Regions from separate parts of the Burkholderia sp. Bp9140 genome, predicted to be linked through region 1. Evidence: riboswitches for the same ligand, from Rfam matches in the RefSeq annotation. Region 1 holds a riboswitch; each other region holds the start of a gene.
What was found. A riboswitch is a leader RNA that binds a small molecule or an ion and turns the genes downstream of it on or off. The one in region 1 is predicted to bind cobalamin.

Region 1 (5,300 bases):
CCAGCCGAACTGGCTGAATGCGTAGCCGTCGAGTTGCTCGCCGAAGTATTCGACCATGTCGTTGCGTTCGGCTTCGCCGTGCACGAGCACGTCGAGCTCGAGCGATTCCTGTTCGCGCACGCTGCGCTCGATCTCGGCCTGCATCGCCTTGCGGTAGCCTGCTTCATCCAGCGCGCCGGCCTTGAACTGGCTGCGCGCCTGGCGAATTTCGGCGGTCTGCGGGAACGAGCCGATCGTCGTCGTCGGGAAGGCCGGCAGGTTCAGGCGTGCCGACTGCTTTGGCGCGCGCTCCGGATAGGGGCTCACGCGGTTGCCGAGCTGCGCGTCGATGCGGGCGATTGCAGCCTTCACCGCCGGGTTGTTCACGCGCGGCGAGCGGCGGCGCGACGCGATCGCCGCGGCATTCGCCGCGAGCGCGTCGGCCACCTTGCCGCGGCCTTCGTTCAGCGCGGTCGCGAGCACCTTCAGCTCGTCGAGCTTCTGCAGCGCGAACGCGAGCCACGAACGGATCTCCGCATCGACCTTCTCTTCGCTCGCGAGATCGACCGGCACGTGCAGCAGCGAGCACGACGGCGCGAGCCACAGGCGCGCGCCGAGCAGGTTCGCGAGCGGCTCGAGCCAGTCGAGCGTCGCGTTCAGGTCCGTCTTCCAGATGTTGCGGCCGTTGATCGCGCCCACCGACAGCACGCGATCGGCCGCCAATTCACGCACCAGTGCATCGATTTCGTCGCGGGCGTTGATCGCGTCGATATGCAGGCCGTCGACCGGCAGCGAAGCCGTGAGCGTCAGGTTGTCCCGAAGCTGGCCGAAGTACGTGGCGAGCAGCAGCTTGATACGGCGCGTTTCCAGCGCCGCATACGCGGTGCGGAATGCCTGGCGCCATTCGGCGTCGAGTTCGGTCACGAGGATCGGCTCGTCGATCTGCACCCATTCGACGCCCTGTGCGGTCAGCGTGTCGAGCAGCGCGCCGTACACCGGCAGCAGCTTCGGCAGCAGCGCGAGGCGATCCGAATCGTCCTTCGCCTTGCCGAGCCACAGATACGTGACGGGGCCGAGGATCACCGGCTTCGCGTTCACGCCCTGCGCTTTCGCCTCGGCCAGCTGCCCGAGCAGGCGCGACGGATCGAGCGAGAAGTTCGTGTCCGCGTGGAATTCCGGGACGATGTAGTGATAGTTCGTGTCGAACCACTTCGTCATTTCACCGGCCGCGACACCGCCGCAGCATGCCGCGTGTTCCTCCGCCGACTGCGCCGAACGGCCACGCGCGACGCGGAAATAGTTGTCGAGCGCATCGCCATGGAAGTCCCGCACGCGCTTCGGCAGGTTGCCGAGCGTGAAGCTCATGTCGAGCACCTGGTCGTAGAACGCGAAATCGCCGATCGGCGCGAGATCGAGGTCGCGCTGGTCGTTCCAGTGGCGCCGGCGGAGCTCGGCGCCGAGTGCCTTCAGCTCGTCGCGCGACGATTCGCCCTTCCAGTAGCGCTCGAGACCGAACTTGAGTTCGCGCTTCGCGCCGATGCGCGGAAAACCGAGGTTGTGTGTCGTAACCATGAAGCTGCCGTCCAGAGAAAAATTGAAGATCCGGCAGCCATCATAGGGATTTCATTCCATGAAATAAAATGGCATTATTTCATTCATCCATTAAATTTGTTCATGTGTTCGTGGGATAAGCGATAGCCATGCTGGAACGATTCCATCTTGTCGTGATCCGCGAAGTCGAGCGCCAGGGCTCGCTGACGGCGGCCGCCAATGCGCTGCATCTCACCCAATCGGCGCTCAGCCACACCGTCCGGAAGATCGAGCAGCAGCTCGGCACGCCGATCTGGGATCGGGAAGGACGCGGCCTGCGGCTCACGCAGGGCGGGCAATATCTGCTGAAGCTGGCACACCGGCTGCTGCCGCAGTTCGAGCTCGCCGAGGAGCGGATGAAGCAGTATGCAAAGGGTGAGCGCGGCACGCTGCGCATCGGGATGGAGTGCCATCCGTGCTATCAGTGGCTGCTGAAGGTCGTGTCGCCGTACCTGTCGCGCTGGCCGGACGTCGACGTGGACGTGAAGCAGCGCTTCCAGTTCGGCGGCATCGGCGCGCTGTTCGGCCATGACATCGACGTGCTCGTGACGCCCGACCCGCTGAACAAGCCGGGGCTGCGCTTCGATCCGGTGTTCGATTACGAGCAGGTGCTGATGGTCGCGGAGACGCACCGGTTCGCGAACGCCGACTACGTGACGCCCGAGCAGCTGACCGACGAGGTCCTGATCACCTACCCGGTCGAGACCGACCGGCTCGACATCTACAATCAGTTCCTGACGCCGGCCGGCATCGTGCCCCGGCGCCACAAGTCGATCGAGACGACCGACATCATGCTGCAGATGGTGGCAAGCGGGCGCGGCGTGGCCGCGCTGCCGGGATGGCTTGCCGACGAATACGCGGACCGGATGCCGGTCGTGCCGGTCAGGCTCGGCGAGAAGGGGATTTCGAAGCAGATCTTTCTCGGCATCCGCGAGGCGGATGCGTCGATCGACTATCTGGCCGCATTCGTCGCGCTGGCGCGCGAATCGACGTGGAGCGCGCCGCGCATGCTGCGCTAGGCACGCTCCGCGCCATGCGCGTCAGGCGGCGCGCATGCCGGTGCGTTCGCCGCGTTCGACCCATGCGCCGAACAGCAGGCCGATCGTCGTCCACATGATCACCTGCATGCCGATCGCCGCGACGCGGAATTTCCACAGCACGGCGGCCGGGAAAGCGGCCGGCACTTCGTTGAACGACGGCAGCCCGATCTGCACGGCCGCGATGATCGCGACGAACACGAGCCCTGCGACGATCGACGCGTTCCACTGGCCGAGCTTCGCCAGCAGATGGCGGCGCACGCTGACCGAGAACACCATCGTCGCGATCGAGATCGCGATCATCAGGAAAAACAGGCCGGTGCGATGGCCGATCGTGTCGGGATCCCCGACCGCGGGCGGACTGGCCGGATATTTGATGTTCGGCACGATCACGAGCGTGATGAACGCCGCCAGTGCGAGCCACGCGGCCAGCGGTCGTGCCGGAAGGCGGCCGCCGCGCCCGTATGCGTACGCGAAGACCAGCGAGAACAGCCCGCCGAATGCCGCGCCGTAGGCCACGACGCCCGTCAGCAGGCCGAGGCCGGACTGCGTATGGCGGCTGACCAGTTCGTGTTCGTGTTCGTGCTCCGGCGAATCGCCATTCCCGGCATCGTGCGATGCTTCAAAGGCGATCGCCTGATCGACTTGCGGCTCGCCGACGATCTTGGCGAAACCGAACGTGAGGAGGCCCGCGGCGATGCCTGCGAGCATCCCGCGCATGAGCAGCTTTCCAACCATCGTGTACTCCGCGTCAGTGGCAGGGAAAGCCGAGCAGATGGCGGCCGTCGTGGACGAACTCGTGCACGTACATGCCCGGCACGAGCGACGTCGCGCCCTGTTCCGCGCCGACGAAATATAGCGCGAGCAGCAGGATCAAGCCGACGAAGACGGCCCACGGCAACAATTCGCGGACGGGAATGGGGGCCGGCACGACGACCGGCTTCAGCACTGCTTCGCTCATGGATGCACCTCAGGGGAATCGCGCCCCGACAAATGTTGGATGGTACGAACGCAGGTCTGGCTTCCGGGATTGAGGATCCCCGGTTACAGTGGCGCGACCGCGCCGGGCTTGCACCGGCTTCCGCGCTTCGTATCGGGCGAATTGTACGCGCGAACGTGCGCGTGTTGAAGGCCCGCGCACGACGGGCGCGGCCGCCCCGAATCCTCCGAGCATCGACATGACCCACCCTGCCTCGCTGCGCATGATCGCGCATGCGCCGACCCGTGCGATGCGCACCGGCGCGTTTCCCGCTGACGATCCGCTCGATGCGCGCGGGCTCGTCGATGCAGCCGCGCTGCGCGAGTCGTTCGAAGGCGGCCGCGACGCGATCGTGCTGTGCAGCCCCGCACGTTGTGCGCAGCAAACCGCCGACGCGCTCGGGCTGCGCGCCGGCATCGACGATGCGCTGCGCGATGTCGACTACGCCAACTGGCGCGGCAAGCGGCTGCACGACCTCGCGCGCGACCTGCCCGACGAACTCGGCGCCTGGATCGACGATCCGTCCGCGTCGCCGCACGGCGGGGAATCGTTCGAGGACGTCGCGCGCCGCGTCGGCGCGTGGTTGAACGCGCTGCCGCGCGGTCGCGATATCGTCGCGATCACCCATGCGACGATCGTTCGGGCGGCCATCGCGCACGTGCGTCGGATGGACACGAAGGCTGCGACCCGCATCGAGGTCGCGCCGCTGTCGTGCATGGTATTCACCGCGTCGCGAGACGGCTGGACCTTGCCCGCGGACGACGTTCGACGCGATACCGATGCGTAGGCCCGCCTGTTCACTATATGGAGATTGACGGCGCCACTTTCTTACATGCGTGTAATGTGAACGGTTCGTCCTCCCGACTGTCATCAAACTGACGGATAGCGAAAGCTAGGATCGGCTGCGGTTCCCTTATGAGATGCCGTCATGAATCAGCCTGCTTCGTCCGCCGCAAACAATTCCGGCTCCACCGAACGCACCCGGCAGGTCGGCTATGCCGTCTTCCTGCTGGTGCTCGCAATCGGCGCCGTCTATATCGCCACCCACCTGATTGCCGATCTGTCGCTCATCCGCGAAGGGTCGCTGTTCCCGTACCTGATGCTCGGCGCCGCGCTGGTGATCGCGCTCGGCTTCGAATTCGTCAACGGCTTCCACGACACCGCGAATGCGGTCGCGACCGTGATCTACACCCACTCGCTGACGCCGAACGTCGCGGTGATCTGGTCGGGCATGTGGAACTTCCTCGGCGTGATGGTTTCGAGCGGCGCCGTCGCATTCGGCATCCTGCAGCTGCTGCCGGTCGAGCTGATCCTGCAGGTCGGTAGCGGTTCGGGTTTCGCGATGGTGTTCGCGCTGCTGATCGCCGCGATCGTCTGGAACCTGGCGACCTGGTATTTCGGATTACCGTCGTCGAGCTCGCATACGCTGATCGGGTCGATCATCGGCGTCGGGCTGATGAACCAGCTGATGCACGGGCCGTCGGGCACGAGCGGCGTCGACTGGGGCCAGGCGCTCGGCGTCGGCAAGTCGCTGCTGCTCTCGCCGATCGTCGGCTTCCTGTGCGCGTCGCTGCTGCTGCTCCTGCTGAAGGCCGTCGTGCGGATTCCGGAACTGTACAAGGAGCCACCGAAGGATCAGCCGCCGCCGTTCTGGATCCGCTGCCTGCTGATCCTCACGTGCACGGGTGTGTCGTTTGCGCACGGGTCGAACGACG
Region 2 (5,300 bases), on a different contig from region 1:
CGCATACAGGATCACCGGGCACGTGCGCACGAGGCGCTGGCCCTTCACCGTGATCAGCTCCGGGTCGCCAGGGCCCGCGCCGATGAAATACACCGTCATCCAGAAATCTCCGTCAATTCATGGGGCAGCCGATTGCGGCATCACATGCGCGCGGCCGGGTCGAGCGCGTCGAGCAGTGCGGCGGCCGAGTCGAACGCGCGGTCGGCGTCGGGCAGCAGCGGTCTTTTCAGCATCACGACCGGCAGCCTGCGTTCGCGCGCGACGTCGAGCTTGGCCTCGGTCGCGGCGCCGCCGCTGTTCTTGCTGACGACGACATCGATGCCCGCGAGCGCGAACAGCGCGCGTTCGCTCTCGAGCGTGAACGGCCCGCGCGCGGCGACGATCTGCGCGCGCGCGTTGCCGGGATGCGGATCGAGGCAGCGCACCAGCCAGAACTGGTGCGGCGGGATCGCGTCGAGATGCGCGAGCGGTTCGCGGCCGAGCGTGAACAGCGGCCGCCGGAACGGCGCGAGCGCGGCCTCGATGCCGGCCCAGTCGTCGACCATCCGCCAGTCGTCGCCGGGCCCCGGCGTCCACGGCGCGCGGCGCAGCGCCCACAGTGGCACGCCCGCGTCGCGCGCGGCTGCTGCTGCGTTCGCGCTGATTTGCGCGGCGTACGGATGCGTCGCGTCGATCACGAGGCCGATGCCGGCGCTGCGCAGATACGCGGCCAGCCCCGCCGCCCCGCCGAAGCCGCCGACGCGGACGTCGCAGCGCAGATCGTCGGGCACCTTGCCGAGGCCCGCGAGGCTGTAGACGTGTCGCGGACCGAGCGCGCGTGCGATCTTCAGCGCGTCGCCGGTGCCGCCGAGCAGCAGGATGCGCGCGCTCATCGTGCGCGCCCGACGAAGCGGCCCTGCCGGTCGATCGCGAACATCTCGACCACGACCGATGCCGGCACGATGTCGCGCACGACCCGCAACGCTTGTGCGCAGACGAGGTCGCCGAGCGGCACGCCGTCGGCCAGCGCAAGCTTCAGCGCTTCCTGGCTGGTATTCGCCGCGCGCATCGCGGCCTGCAGCGCCTCGTTCGCGCCGGCCTCGGCCGCCCACTGCGCGAGCAGCGCCAGGTCGATGCTCGAATGGCGGCTGTGCAGGTCGAGATGGCCGGCCGCGAGCTTGCTGAGCTTGCCGAAGCCGCCGCACATCGACAGGCGCGCGACCGGCGCGCGGCGCAGGTGCTTCAGCACCGCGCCGGCGAAATCGCCCATCTCGATCAGCGCCATGTCGGGCAGGCCGTAGTGCGCGCGCATCGCATCCTCGCTCGCGTTGCCGGTGCATGCGGCGATGTGCGTGATGCCGTTCGCGCGGGCAACGTCGATGCCCTGGTGGATTGACGCGATGTACGCCGAGCACGAGAACGGCCGCACGATGCCGGTCGTGCCGAGGATCGACAAGCCGCCGACGATGCCGAGGCGCGGGTTCATCGTCTTCAGCGCGAGCGCCTCGCCGTCCTCGACGCCGATCGTCACGTCGAAGCCGCCCGCGTAGCCGTATTCGGCCGCGAGCGCGTCGAGGTGCATGGTCATCATCTGGCGCGGCACCGGATTGATCGCCGGTTCGCCGACCGGCAGCGTGAGTCCCGCGCGCGTGACGGTGCCGACACCCGGCCCGGCATGAAAACGCACGCCGGGCGCGGCCGACAGCGCGACGCGCGCGAAGATCAGCGCGCCGTGCGTGACGTCCGGATCGTCGCCGGCATCCTTGATGGTGCCGGCCTCGGCGCCGTCGGCCGTGGTCCGGCAGAACGCGAGCCGCATCATCACGTGCTGTCCCTTCGGCAACACGATCTCGACCGCATCGACCGCGCGGCCCGCGAGCAGCAGGCGCGCGGCGGCGAGCGACGTCGCGGTCGCGCAACTGCCGGTCGTATAGCCGAACCGCAGCGGTGCCGGTTGTTCGGGGGTTTCGTCGCGCATCACGCGAGATCCGGGAGGTCCGTTGCCGCGGCATCGGGCTTGCGCACGTCGTACAGCGTGACCGGCAACGGCTGCCGCCACGTGTCGAAGCGGCCGAGCGGCTCGGCGTGCGCGAGCGATACGCGTGTGAGCGTGCCGCCATGCGCGTCGCGCCATGCGGCGAGCGCCAGCTCGCCCTGCAGCGTGACCGCGTTCGCGACGAGCCGGCCGCCGGGCTTCAGCGCCGACCAGCACGCATCGAGCACGCCCGGCGCGGTCGCGCCGCCGCCGATGAAGATCGCATCGGGCGCGGCGAGCCCCGCGAGCGCATCGGGCGCGCGCCCCGCGACGAGTTGCAGGCCCGGCACGCCGAGCGCGTCGCGGTTGTGTTCGATGAAGCGCTGCCGCTCCGCATGCGACTCGATCGCGATCGCCTGGCACGACGGATGCGCGCGCATCCATTCGATGCCGATCGAGCCGCTGCCCGCGCCGACGTCCCACAACAGTTCGCCGGGCGCGGGCGCGAGGCGGCCGAGCGTCAGCGCGCGCATGTCGCGCTTGGTGAGCTGGCCGTCGTGGCGGTACGCGTCGTCCGGCAGGCCGGGCGTGAGGGCGCGGCGCGGCGCATCGGGGCCGGCCCGGCAGTCGAGCGCGACGAGGTTGAGCGCCGCGGTTTCGGCGATGTGCCAGTCTTGCGCGAGGCCGTCGAGACGCCGCTCGAGCGGGCCGCCGAGATGCTCGAACACGCTGATGCGCGTCGGGCCGAAGCCGCGCGCGGCGAGCTCGGCCGCCACTGTGGCCGGCGTGCGGCCGTCGGCGCTCAGCACGAACAGGCGCCGGCCCGGCAGCAGGTGGCGCGCGAGCGTCGCGAGCGGCCGGCCGACGAGCGACACCGCGCCGACGTCCTGCAGCGCCCAGCCGAGCCGCGCGGCCGCCAGCGACAGCGACGACGGGGCGGGCAGCACGCGCCATTCGTCAGGGGACAGTTCGCGCGCAAGCGTGGCGCCGACGCCGAACAGCATCGGGTCGCCGCTCGCCAGCACGCAGACGGGCGCGCCGCGCCGCGCGAGCAGGCCCGACAGGTCGAACGGCGACGGCCATGGCTCGCGCGCGGCCGGCAGCCGCGCCGGCAGCATGTCGAGGTGCCGCTTCGCGCCGACGACCCGCGTCGCCTCGAGCAGCGCGCGCCGCGCGCTGCGTCCGAGCCCCGCGTAGCCGTCGTCGCCGATGCCCACTACCGTCAGCCACGCCGTCATGCACCCTTCCCCATCGTCCGGTTCCATCGCGTCGCCGCACGGCGGCCGTGAAGGCGCCGGTGCGGACGTCCGCATTGCGAAAGTCGGCATGGTACCGTGTTCCTCCGCGCGTTTCATCTGCGGGCCCACCGGTGCCGGGTCGCGTTCCGCTTCGGACACGGAGCCATTCGGCGGTCGCGAAGCGCCGGTGAAATCGGGTATCCTACGGCCGTTCGTTCGCCGGTGCCCTTCGGGGCCGAAGAGGGAACACAGGGCGCGCCGCGCGCCGCTGTGGCTGCCCCCGCAACTGTAGACAGCGAGCCGATCTCCCCCCCTCATGCCACTGGTTTCACCGGGAAGGCCGGGAGCCGGCGCCGACCTGTCAGCCAGGAGACCTGCCGGCCTGAAAGTGCGTGCGTGCCAGTCGGCGTCGGGCGGGGTGTACCGATGCGTTGGCCGCGGCGCGACACTGTCCCGGTATCCCGTTGAGTTCCGCCCCCGTTTCGATTCCTGCGTCGCCCGTCGTGCGCCCATCGGCTTGCCCGGGGCTCGTGCGCGTCGTCGCGGCCGCCGACGGCGGGCTGTGCCGGATCAAGCTGCCGGGCGGCCGGCTCGACGCGCGGCAGGCACGCGCGATCGCCGCCGCGGCGCGCGCCTGCGGCTCCGGCGCGATCGACGCGACCAATCGCGCGAATCTCCAGCTGCGCGGCATTCGCGATGGCGCGGCCGATCCGCTGGCCAGCGCCCTGCTCGACGCGGGGCTCGGCCCGCGCACGCGCGCCGGCGATGCCGCCGGCGACCGGGCCGCGCTAGCCTCGAGCGACGACGTCCGCAACCTGATGCTCAGCCCGCTCGCCGGGCTCGATCCCGCCGCGCTGCTCGACAGCCGCGCACTCGCGCTGCCGTTGCTCGACATGCTGACGCACGAGCCGCGCCGCGGCGCGCTGTCGCCGAAATTCTCGATCCAGCTCGACGGCGGCGAATCGGTCGCGGCGCTCGATCATCCGCACGACATCTGGCTCGCCGCGCGGCGTCGCGGCGACGGCGCGGTCCGCATCGCCGCGGGCCTGGCTGGCTGTCCGCCGGTCTCGTCCGACGATTCGCCCGCTTCGTTCGACGTGGCGCCGGACCAGGCCGTCGCGCTCGTCCGCGCGTTGCTGCTCGCCTTCCTCGATCTGGCGCCGGCCGACGTCACGCGGATGCGCGCGTTGCTCGCGACGGGCGGCGAACGCGCGTTGCGCGCGCGCGCGCAGCACTACGTCCCCTTCCCGCTCGAGACCGATCCGGCGCTGGCCGGCTGGCGGCGCATGCAAGCGGATGCCGCGCTGCGTTTCGGCGCGCGGCCGTCGCTCGACACGGCGCGCTGCAGCGTCGGCGCGCAGTTCGTGCTCGGCCGGCTCGACGCGACGCAACTGGAGCGGCTCGCGGCACTGGCCGAAGCCGAAGGCGACGCCACGCTATCGATGACGCCGTGGCAAGGCGTGTTCGTGCACGGCGTGCGGCACGCACGCGCGCCGGCCGTGCTCGATGCGCTCGCGTCGCTCGGCCTGGTGTGCACGACATCCGACCCGCTGGCGGCGCTGGTGGCCTGCACCGGGAGCGCGGGCTGCGCGAAGTCGCGCGCCGATACGAAACACGATGCACGCGCGCTGGCCGCGCGCGTCGGCCATCCGGTCGACGTGCACCTGACCGGCTGCGAGCGCCACTGTGCGCTGCCGCACCCGGCGACGCACACGCTCGTCGCCGTCGCGCCCGCACGCTACGACCTTTACCGGCGCGACGCCGCCGCGGGCCTCGGCGCCCCGCTCGCGCGCCATCTGACGATTGACCAGGCCGCGGCCCGACTGACGGGCGCGCGGCACAGCCAGGACACCACCGATGCTTGACTACATTCGCGACGGGCAGGAAATCTACCGCCAGTCGTTCGCGACGATCCGCGCCGAGGCCGACCTGTCGCAGGTTCCGCCCGATCTCGAGAAACTCGCGGTGCGCGTGATCCACGCGTGCGGGATGGTCGATGTCGCCTACGACCTGCGCTTTTCGGCCGGCGCCGGCACGGCGGGCCGCGCGGCACTCGCGGCCGGCGCGCCGATCCTGTGCGACGCGCGGATGGTCGCCGAAGGCATCAC
Region 3 (5,300 bases), on a different contig from region 1:
CGCGTCGAACACGGCCGTGTTCGCGGCCTGCCAGTGCGCGCGATAGAACAGGATCGCGACGACGGGCGCACCAGGCGTCCAGCGCGCCCGCCAGTCGTCGACGCTCGCCGGGTCGCGCGCCGGGTGATACAGCGCGGCGGCCGGCAGCGGGCGCGGCTGCTCGGGTTCGTCGCCGAAGCCGAGCGTATGGAATGCGATGCTGCGCAGCAACGCTTCGGCGTTGTGCATCCCGCCTTCGCGCAGGTAGCGCCACCACAGCCGGCACAGGTCGGGCGCGACCGTGCTCTTCGCGACGAGGTTCGGGTCTTCCTGCAGGTCGCCCGAGAACATCGCGAGCCGTTGCCTGCGCTTCGATGCGAGCGACACGGCCTGCTCGATCCCGTACGGCCAGTACGCCTCGCCGCCCAGATGGTCGATCACGACCGTCTTCGCATGACGCAGCACGTCGTCGACATAGAAATCGACCGACGCCGGCTGCCGCAGGAACGTGACGTTCGCGAGCCGCACGCTCGGGAAGCCGGGCGGCAGCTTCGGCACGATGCTGGCCAGCAGCGACAGCGTCGTGTCGGCCGAGCTCAGGATCACGATGTCGGCCGGCTGCTGGTCGATCCGGACGACGCCCTGCGTATCGTCGACGAAGCCGCCCGGCGTGGTGCGCAACAGATGCATCGCGCGTTACGCCTGCTGCATTTCGGCCGCGCACGCGGCATCGAACGCGCGCTGCAGCGCGGCCGCGTCGAGATCCTCGCCGATCAGCACGAAGCGGCTCGCGCGCGGCTCGCCGTCCTGCCAGCGGCGGTCGAAATAGCTGTCGAAGCGGCGGCCGACGCCCTGGATCACGAGCCGCATCGGCGCCTCGGGCAGCGCCGCGAAGCCTTTCGCGCGATAGATCGTGTGCGTCTCGACGACACGCTGCAGCGCGGCCATCGTCGCGTCGCGCGAGCCCGCATCGCCCGCCACCACCACCGAATCGAACTCGTCGTGATGGTGGTCGTGATCGCCGTCGTCGGCCGAGCCGTGATGGTCGTGCCGCAGGTGGATCGTTTCCTCCGACGCCGACTCGAGCCCGAGCAGCATCGCGAGGTCCAGTTCGCCGCGCGTCGCGCGCACGATCTTCACCTGCGGGGGAATTTCCTCGCGGATCGCGGCTTCGATCTCGGCGAACTGCGCATCGGCGACGAGGTCGGCCTTGTTCACGATCACGAGATCGGCGGACGACAGCTGGTCGGCGAACAGTTCGTGCAGCGGCGATTCGTGGTCGAGGTTCGGATCGGCGCGACGCTGCGCGTCGACGGCCTGCGGGTTCTCGGCGAACTGGCCGCTCGCGGCAGCCGGGCCGTCGACGACGGTCACGACCGCGTCGACCGTGAAGCTGTTGCGGATCGTCGGCCAGTTGAAGGCCTGCACGAGCGGCTTCGGCAGCGCGAGGCCGGACGTCTCGATCAGCACGTGATCGATGTCGGCGCGGCGCTCGACGAGCGCTTCCATCACCGGATAGAACTCCTCCTGCACGGTGCAGCACAGGCAGCCGTTCGCGAGTTCGTACAGCTGGCCCGACGCTTCGCCCTGCGCGCCCTCCGTATCCTCGCAGCCGATGCCGCAGCCCTTGAGGATTTCGCCGTCGATGCCGAGCTCGCCGAATTCGTTGACGATCACCGCGATGCGGCGGCCTTCGGCATGCTGCAGGATGTGGCGCATCAGCGTGGTCTTGCCGCTGCCGAGAAAGCCCGTGACGATCGTGACGGGAAGCTTGCGTAGGGTCATGGTAGGTCCTGTGGCGAAAATGGAATCAGGCCGGGATCGTCGCGTCGAATGCGGCGCGGCATGTCATCTGGCGGATCGCGGGGATGTCGCGGCTCGGTCCGGACGGACGGCTGCGCAACGGACGGCACGACGAATCGGACATGACGCTTCCTTGCGAACGGTCGACATGGTGAATGCCAACACGGCCGCCGGCCCTGCCCGCGCCGCCTGCCGTTCTCCGTTCGGGTCCGCGCACGTGCATGCGACGGACGGATCGGCGGAGAAAGCGGGAAACGCTCGGGCGTCGGGCGTGCTGCGGCCGTGGACGATGCGCCGCCTCCCCGCGGCGCTGAACCCCAACGTTTCGGCCGGTATCCGGGCTGACGAACACGCCGCTTCGCCTTCCCGGATGCACGGCATCCAGTGGCAGTCGTCCGCATGCGGCGGGCATGCGGCGAAGCGGCGCTGCGTGGCGCTTGCGCGCGACGCGTTCGCTTACCGTTGCGGGGGCAGCACAGGTTGGCTCGACTGCGGCGCAGGCGGGCTCCCTGTTTCCCGTTTAACTGCGCGCGCCGGAGGAGCGCGCGCGAGCACCAAAACGCGTGCGAGTGTAGGCGGCGGTGCCGGGAGCGTCAAGGCGGAACGAGCTGCCGCGGGGTGTTCGGCATGGCCGCGGCGCCGCATCCGGGGCCACATCCGGCGCCCGCGCGGCGGGTTCGCGCGGGCCGGCCGCTGTGCTATCGTATGCGCCGCGTTCGGTGCTCGCGTGCGCATTCCGCGCACGCAGTTAAACGGGAAACAGGAGGCGGAAGTCCGGCCGGCCTGTGCTGTCCCCGCAACGGTACGCCGCCCGCGCGCCGCGGTTCCCCCGCACGCGCCCAGGCCGCCCGCGATGCCACTGCCCTTCAGCGGGCGGGAAGGCTGCGGCCTGGCAAGCGGCCAGCCCGGATACCGGCCGACGCAAGGGGCGAGCCCGATGCTCGCCGAACGCCCGATCCGCGGGGGACGGATGGGATGCGCATTCCGCCCGCGCTTGCGCGGGCTTCGCTCGATCCGTCATGCATTGCCTGTCCGCCGGCCGCCGATGTGCCGCTCGCTGTCCCCTTTCCACTGCCACGACACGGTGCGCGCCGTGCCGCGTCCGATGAGCCGCGCATGGCTCGTCGGCGCCGGCCCCGGCGACGCCGATCTGCTGACGCTGAAGGCCGTGCGCGCGATCGCCGCGGCCGACGTGCTGCTCGTCGACGATCTCGTGAACCCCGACGTATTGCGCCACGCGCGTGCCGACGCACGCATCGAGCACGTCGGCAAGCGCGGCGGCCATGCCTCGACGCCGCAGGAAACGATCGTCGCCGCGATGCTCGCGCATCTGCGCGCGGGCCGCAGCGTCGCGCGGCTCAAGGGTGGCGATCCGTTCGTGTTCGGCCGCGGCGGCGAGGAACTGCTCGCGCTCGGCGCGGCCGGTTTTCCGGTCGAGGTCGTCAACGGCATCACGGCCGGTATCGCCGCGCCGGCCGCGCTCGGCATTCCGGTCACGCATCGCGGCGACGCGCAGGGCGTGATCTTCGTCACGGGCCACGGCGCGGGCGCGGACGAACCCGACTGGCGCGCGCTCGCCGCGACGCGGATGACGATCGTGATCTACATGGGCATTCGCCGGCTCGACGCGATCGCGGCCGCACTGCGTCACGGCGGCCTGGCCGGCGACACGCCGTGCGCGGCGATCGAGAACGCCACGCGTGACGGCCAGCGCCACGTGCTCGCGACGCTCGACACGATCGTCGAACGGGTGGGCGCAACCGGCATCGGTTCACCGGCGATCGTCGTGATCGGCCGCGTCGCGGCGCTCGCCGGCGATCCCGCGGTGCGCGCGGCGCTCGGCGGCCGCGCATGATGCGCGTCGCGCTCGGCGTCGGTTTCCGCACGGGCGTGACGGCCGCGCAACTCGATGCCGCGATCCGCGCGGCGCTGGCATGCTACCCGGACACCGAGCCGGCCGTCGTCGCCACGCTCGCCGACAAGGCGCGTGCCCGGCCGCTGCGCACGCTGTGCGCACGGCGCGGCTGGCCGCTCGTCGCGTTCGACGCGGCGCAGCTCGCGCATTGCCCCGAACCGGCGTTGAGCGGCCCGTCGGCCGCCGCGCTCGCGCGTTTCGGCGTCGCGGGCGTGGCCGAGCCGTGCGCGCAGCTCGCGGCGCCGCATGGCCGGCTGCTCGGCCCCAAATCCATCCGGGACGGCGTGACGGTCGCGCTCGCCGGCCCGCTCTGAACCCTTTGTTTCGCTTTCGACAGGACGATTCCCGATGAAGACCGATGCCGAATCCCATCAGCGGATGACCGAACGCCGCCGCGCCGGCCATGAAAAGAAGCAGGCTGCCGCCACCCAGGAAAAGGGCCTGCTGATCGTCAACACCGGCAACGGCAAGGGCAAGAGCACGGCCGCGTTCGGCATGGCCGTGCGCGTGCTCGGCCATGGCATGCGGCTCGGCGTCGTGCAGTTCATCAAGGGCGCGCTGCACACGTCCGAGCGCGACTTCCTCGGCGCGGTCGCGGAATGCGACTTCGTGACGATGGGCGACGGCTATACGTGGAACACGCAGAACCGCGACGCCGACATCGCGACCGCGCGCAAGGGCTGGGACGAGGCGCGCCGGATGATCGAAAGCGGCGAGTACCGGATGGTGATCCTCGACGAGCTGAACACCGTGCTGAAGTACGAATACCTGCCGCTCGACGAAGTGCTCGCGACGCTCGTCGCGCGGCCGGATTCGGTGCACGTCGTCGTCACCGGCCGGCATGCGCCCGATGCGCTGATCGATGCGGCCGACCTCGTCACCGAAATGAGGCTCGTCAAGCATCCGTACAAGGAGCAAGGCGTGAAGGCCCAGCGCGGCGTGGAGTTCTGACCGATGCCGGCCTGCCCCGCGCTGTTCGTCAGCGCGCCCGCGTCCGGCCAGGGCAAGACGTCGGTGACGGCCGGACTCGCGCGGCTGCACCGCCGGCTCGGCCGGCGCGTGCGGGTGTTCAAGACCGGGCCGGACTTTCTCGACCCGATGCTGCTCGCGCGCGCGAGCGGCGCGCCCGTGCACGCGCTCGATCTCGGGATGGTCGGTGAAGCCGGCTGCCGCGCGCTGCTCGCCGAGGCCGCGCGCGACGCGGACCTGATCCTGATCGAAGGCGTGATGGGGTTGTTCGACGGCACGCCGAGCAGCGCCGATCTCGCGGCGGCGTTCGGCGTGCCGGTCGTCGCGGTGATTTCCGCGAAGGCGATGGCGCAGACGTTCGCGGCGGTCGCGTTCGGGCTCGCCCGGTTCCGGCCGGAGGTGCCGTTTCACGGCGTGCTCGCGAACCGCGTCGGGTCGCCGCGACACGCGGAACTGTTGCGGCAGGCGCTGCCGGACGACTTGCGCTGGCTCGGGCACGTGCCGGCCGATGCGGGCATCGCGCTGCCGGAACGGCATCTCGGCCTGCACCAGCCGGCCGACATCGGCGACCTCGATGCGCGGCTCGATCGTGCGGCCGACGTGCTCGCGCAGACGGCGCTCGCCGAATTGCCGC
Region 4 (5,300 bases), on a different contig from region 1:
CGCTCCGAACGGGAATCCCATGAGACAAGGTGCGTTGCCGCCCCGCGGCCGCGTCCTGCCCGGCCTCGACGCACGCCTGCGAATCGAGCTCTCGCGCAGCGGTGTGCCGCCGGCGGGCACGACAACGCCCGGCGATTTCATCGCGCTGTACCGCGACGCGATCGAACGGCTCGAGGCGCAGGTCGCGCGCGGCGACGGCCATCCGCCGATGCGCAAGCAGGAAGTCGACCTGATGTGCCGCTGCCTGCTCAGTTGCGCGACGCTCGCCGACGCGATCCGCTGCGCGGCCGAGTTCTGCGAGATGCTGACGCCGCGTGCCGGCATGCTGTCGCTCGCGGTGCGCGACGGACGTGCGACGTTCCGGATGGATTCGCTGCGCCGCACGCGCGGCCCGGCCGCGTGCCTCGTCGACCTGACGGGGCTGTTCTGCTATCTGCAGCTGTTCGGCTGGCTGATCGGGCAGCCGCTGCGGCCGGACGAAGTCTGGCTCGGCCATTCGCGCCGCAACGACGCGATGCCGCTGCTCGGGCTCTTCAACGCGCCGGTCGACGTCGGCCGCAAAAGCTACGGCTTCGCGTTCGACGCGACGCGGCTCGATGCCCGCGTGATCCGCCAGCCGGGCGAGCTCGCCGCGTTCCTCGTCGATTTTCCGTTTCGCCTGATCGATGCGGCGCCGGCCGTCGTGTCATGGGCGCAGCAGGTGCGCGGCTTTCTCGATGCGGCGCTCGCACGCGAGCAGGCGCTGCCCGCGCTTGCCGAGGTGGCGACATGGCTCGGCGTCAGCGAAGCGACGTTGCGGCGGCGGCTGACGGCCGAAGGCAGCGGCTATCACGTGTTGCGCGAGCGGTGCCTTGCCGACGTCGCGCGGCGCTGCCTGCGCGAGTCGGACTGGCCGGTCGCACGGATCGCCGCGCATCTCGGGTTCGGCGGCGAGGAAGCGTTTCGGCGGGCGTTCGTGCGATGGACGGGCATCGCGCCAAGCCGGTTCCGGCACGATTGCGGCGTCGCCGAGATCCCGTTTCATCAGACATGAAACGCGGTTCGGGCGCCTCGAAAAGAAAAGCTTGGGAAAGTATTCACCGGACAATGACGTTTTTCCGCATCCCTGCGCACCCCGGTAATTGACGCGCCTGAGTGCTCGCCATTACGCTTGCGCGCTGATGGTTCCCGGGAACGGGATCAAAAGGGAACGCAGGAGAGGCAGTGCCTCGAATCTGCGGCTGCCCCCGCAACTGTAAGCGGCGAATCCGCGCCACCGCGCGCCACTGGGAAACCGGGAAGGCCGGCGCGAATGACGACCCGCGAGCCAGGAGACCTGCCATCGACCCGAGGTCCAAGCAGCCGCACCGGGCGGGGTGTCCCGATGCGCCAGCACCGCCTTTGGCGGTCGCCCCGTTGCATGGACGGCCCGACCTCAGGACCCTTCAGATGTCCATCATTTCCGTATCCGCTTCCACGCCGGAAGCGTCGCGCCGCTGCGTCGCCGGCATGCGCGGCGCGTCCGCGCGCGATCACGCCCGCTGCCGCATGAAACTTCGCCACCTTCTCGCCACGTCCGCCGCCACGGCGCTGCTCTCCCCGATCGCCCATGCCGCCGGCGACACGGTGCTCGCGCAGCCGTCGCAGCCCGCGGACGGCACCGCCCTGCCGACGATCACCGTGACCGACACGCGGCACCTGCCCGAATCGTTCGACCAGCGCTACGCGTCGACGCAGGTGCTCACGCGCGCCGATCTCGACCGGCTGTCGCCGAGCGACCCGAGCATCACGCAGGCGCTCGCGACGCTGCCGGGCGTCACCGTCTCGCAGAACGGCGGCCCCGGCTCGTCCGCATCGGTCAGCATCCGCGGCTCGTCGGCCAGCCAGGTCGCGGTGTTCATCGACGGCATCCGGATCGGCTCGCCGACCACCGGCATCGCGCCGTGGGCCGACCTGCCGACCGAAGCATTCGAGCGCGTCGAAGTGATCTCGGGGCCGGCTGCCGCGTCATTCGGCGCGAACGCGATGGGCGGCGTCGTGCAGTTGTTCACGCGCCGCGCCGCCGGCCAGCCGAACCAGACGACCGTGTCGTTCGGCGGCGGCTCGAACAAGACCTTCGACACGCAGCTGCGCACGTCGGGCACCGTGCCGTCGACCGGGCCGCTCGCCGCGCTCGGCGGTCTCACCTATTCGCTCGGCCTGCACGCGTACAACACGGCCGGCATCGACGCGACGCGGCCCGTGTTGCCGTACCACGAGGACGGCCGCAATCCGTATCACGCGCAGGACCTCGATGCACGCCTCGGCTATGCGAGCGACAACTGGTCGATCTCGACGTTCGTGCTGTACCACCGCTCCGACCTGTCCTACGACAACGCCGGCTTTGCGAACCGCGAGCTCGATCATCAGCTGACGACCGGCGTCGCGTTCCATCTCGACATCACGCCCGACACGCAGTTCGACCAGTCGGTCGGTTATGCGAACGACCGCCAGTTCCTGTACGCGAGCGACCCGGCCATCCCGACCGACCAGATCAACTCGCAGCGCATCAGCGCGTCGACGTCGCTGACGCATCAGGCGCACGGCTTCCACCTGTTCGGCGTGCCGCTGTCGGGCGAGACGAAGATCGCGTACGACTTCACGCGCGAACAGGCGTTCCTGCCGCTCGACGTGCCGGACGGCGTGCCGACGCGCAACGATTCCGCGTTCTCGCTGCATCAGTCGGCCACGCTCGGCAACGTGACGATGTTCGTCGCGGGCCGTCACGAGATCATCGCGGGGAAAGCCGTGAACACCGGCAACGCCGCGCTGTCGTGGGCGATCACGCCGGTCTATACGGCGCGCGTGTCGTACGGCAATGCGTTCCGCCTGCCGACGTTCAACGACCTGTACTACCCCGGTTACGGCAATCCGGACCTGAGCCCGGAGCGCAGCGATTCGGTCGAGGCCGCGCTCGACGCGAACACGGCGTACGGCACGTTCAGCGCCGCGATCTACGACACCCGCGTCAGCAACCTGATCGCGTACAACCCCGCGACGTTCTCGCCGATGAACATCGGCCGCGCGCATATCCGCGGCATCGACCTGTCGTACAAGGGCACGATCGGCCGCTCGACGCCGGTGAGCATCGCGGTCGGCATCCTGAATCCGCAGGACGAGACCAACGACAGCTGGCTCAACCGCCGGCCGCGCCAGACCATCAGCGTGAACGTCGACCACACGTGGGACGAACTGCACCTGCACGCGCTGAGCACGGGTGCAACGGTGAGCTATGGCGGCACGACGTTCGACGACCCGGCCAACACGACATATCTGCCGTCGACCCTGACCGTGAACCTGCGCGCGTCGTACAGGATCAATGCGCACCTGACGGTGTCGGCGTCGCTGTCGAACCTGTTCGACCGTCAGACCATGACCGCATACGGCTACAACACGCTCGGCCGCACCGCGTTCGGCAAGGTCAGCTATACGTTCTGACCAGGACGGTCGGTGCATCGGCGCCCGCGGTCGCGGGTGTCGATGTCGCGGCTCGCGTCAGGACCAGACGACGATGCGCACGCCCGCAATCAACTGGATCGCGCCGAACGCCGCGATCACGACGGCCGACACGCGCGACAGCCCGTGCATGAGCGTCAGCGACATCTTCGTGCGCAACGCGGCGGTCGTGCTGCTCAGGCACAGCCACCATACCGCGGAACCCAGGAACACGCCGGCGACCATCAGCGCGACGGTCGGCCCCATCGCGTCGTCATGCGTGCCCGCCAGCGGGCCGAGCGCCGCGAAGATTCCGACGAACGACAGGATCGTCATCGGGTTCGACAGCGTCAGGCCGAACGTCGTCAGGAAATCGCGCAGCACGGTCGTGCGCGGCAAATCGCGTGGTGCCGCCGACGCGGCCGGCGCCTGCCGCGCGATGGACCAGGCCAGCCACACGAGGAACGCACCGCCGCCGATTTTCAGCACAACGGTCAGCATCGGAAACGTGGTGACGATGCCGGCGACGCCCAGCGCGCCGAGCAGCCCGTAGATCGCATCGGCGCACGCGGCGCCGATGCCCGTCGCGAATCCCGCGCGAAAGCCGCGGCTCAGGCTGCGCTGGATGCACAGCATGCCGATCGGGCCGACCGGCACCGCGATCGACAATCCCATCACGACGGACTTGATGAACAGCATGGCCGGCTCCTCGCGACATCCCGTGGCTCGAAACATCATCGTAGGGAAAGTCCGGTCGCCGCTGAAGGCGGTTTTTAAGGAAAAATGAGCGCTTCACCTTAAAAACTCCGCCGCAATGGACGAACTCGACTGGAAGATACTCGCGCTGCTGCAGGCCAACGGCCGCATCAGCTACACGGAACTGGCGCGCCAGGTTCATCTGTCGGTGCCGGCGGTGACGGAACGCGTGAAGCGTCTCGAATCGGCCGGCGTGATCGACGGCTACACGGCGCGGGTCAATCCGGCCGCGGCCGGCTACCCGGTGAGCGCGCTGATCGGCATCACGGTGCCGCAGCCGGCGAAGGCGAAATTCCTGAAGCTGCTGGAGACGATTCCCGAAGTGGTCGAGTGCCATCACGTGACCGGTGCGGATTCGTACGTGATGCGGTTCGTCGCCGTCAGCATGGCGCACCTCGAGCAACTGATCGAGCGCATCAACCTGTATGGCGAAACGCGCACGTCGATCGTGATGTCGACGCCGCTGCCGGCGCGTGGGCTCGCGCGGCCGGCTGCGCCGGTCAAAGGCATTCGGGGGTGACAGGATGCCATGCAGTGCGCGATGCTATGCAACGCGCACCTTGCAGGAACCGGACAATCTGCCATGACAGTGATCGGACTCAATCATTACAACCTGCGTGCGGATCGGGCGACGCTCGATACGCTGCGCGATTTCTACGTGAACGTCGTAGGCCTCGAGCTGGGCTATCGGCCGCCGTTCCAGAGCAGCGGCTACTGGCTCTACGCGGGGACGCAGGCGATCCTCCACCTGTCGGAAGCGCGGCCGGGCGAGGTGCGGCCAGCGCACGTCGTCAATACGTTCGACCATATGGCGTTTTCATGCGCGAACGCCGTCGACATGGAACGGCGTCTCGCCGACGCGCAGGTCCGGTACGCGCGCAGGTACGTGCCCGTCACGAGCCAGCTCCAGCTCTTTTTCACTGATCCGGCCGGCAATGGCGTCGAATTGAATTTCGCGCAGCCCGACGACATTTCCGGTGACGAGGCCGGTTAGCGCGGCACTGCCGTTTGCGTATTCATCGTCAGGTGCCCTGCTTCCGCGGGCCGCGTGACGGAAGGGCCATCACGGCCATGCCGGCCGCACGTACGTC

Region 2: linked by a shared signal. The riboswitch ahead of cobG (precorrin-3B synthase) and the one ahead of DIE21_RS00040 (CbtB-domain containing protein) in region 1 are both predicted to bind cobalamin.
Region 3: linked by a shared signal. The riboswitch ahead of cobA (uroporphyrinogen-III C-methyltransferase) and the one ahead of DIE21_RS00040 (CbtB-domain containing protein) in region 1 are both predicted to bind cobalamin.
Region 4: linked by a shared signal. The riboswitch ahead of DIE21_RS03725 (TonB-dependent receptor domain-containing protein) and the one ahead of DIE21_RS00040 (CbtB-domain containing protein) in region 1 are both predicted to bind cobalamin.

Annotation. Positions count from the first base shown of each region.
Region 1 is NZ_QTPQ01000001.1:4,733-10,032, reverse strand. Features, by position in the region: gene metE (5-methyltetrahydropteroyltriglutamate--homocysteine S-methyltransferase) at 1-1,551, opposite strand, end outside; gene DIE21_RS00050 (LysR family transcriptional regulator) at 1,680-2,588, shown strand; gene DIE21_RS00045 (CbtA family protein) at 2,610-3,344, opposite strand; gene DIE21_RS00040 (CbtB-domain containing protein) at 3,358-3,567, opposite strand; cobalamin riboswitch at 3,599-3,741, opposite strand; gene DIE21_RS00035 (histidine phosphatase family protein) at 3,785-4,372, shown strand; gene DIE21_RS00030 (inorganic phosphate transporter) at 4,514-5,300, shown strand, end outside.
Region 2 is NZ_QTPQ01000009.1:141,194-146,493, reverse strand. Features, by position in the region: gene cobM (precorrin-4 C(11)-methyltransferase) at 1-99, opposite strand, end outside; gene DIE21_RS10205 (cobalt-precorrin-6A reductase) at 141-872, opposite strand; gene DIE21_RS10200 (cobalt-precorrin-5B (C(1))-methyltransferase) at 869-1,957, opposite strand; gene cbiE (precorrin-6y C5,15-methyltransferase (decarboxylating) subunit CbiE) at 1,957-3,192, opposite strand; cobalamin riboswitch at 3,396-3,589, shown strand; gene cobG (precorrin-3B synthase) at 3,696-5,057, shown strand; gene DIE21_RS10185 (precorrin-8X methylmutase) at 5,050-5,300, shown strand, end outside.
Region 3 is NZ_QTPQ01000009.1:118,963-124,262, reverse strand. Features, by position in the region: gene cobN (cobaltochelatase subunit CobN) at 1-669, opposite strand, end outside; gene cobW (cobalamin biosynthesis protein CobW) at 676-1,764, opposite strand; cobalamin riboswitch at 2,092-2,356, opposite strand; cobalamin riboswitch at 2,483-2,718, shown strand; gene cobA (uroporphyrinogen-III C-methyltransferase) at 2,828-3,637, shown strand; gene DIE21_RS10095 (cobalamin biosynthesis protein) at 3,634-4,011, shown strand; gene cobO (cob(I)yrinic acid a,c-diamide adenosyltransferase) at 4,046-4,648, shown strand; gene DIE21_RS10085 (cobyrinate a,c-diamide synthase) at 4,652-5,300, shown strand, end outside.
Region 4 is NZ_QTPQ01000003.1:114,774-120,073, forward strand. Features, by position in the region: gene DIE21_RS03720 (AraC family transcriptional regulator) at 20-1,033, shown strand; cobalamin riboswitch at 1,145-1,338, shown strand; gene DIE21_RS03725 (TonB-dependent receptor domain-containing protein) at 1,528-3,456, shown strand; gene DIE21_RS03730 (LysE family translocator) at 3,514-4,152, opposite strand; gene DIE21_RS03735 (Lrp/AsnC family transcriptional regulator) at 4,268-4,729, shown strand; gene DIE21_RS03740 (VOC family protein) at 4,793-5,203, shown strand; gene DIE21_RS03745 (copper-binding protein) at 5,299-5,300, opposite strand, start outside.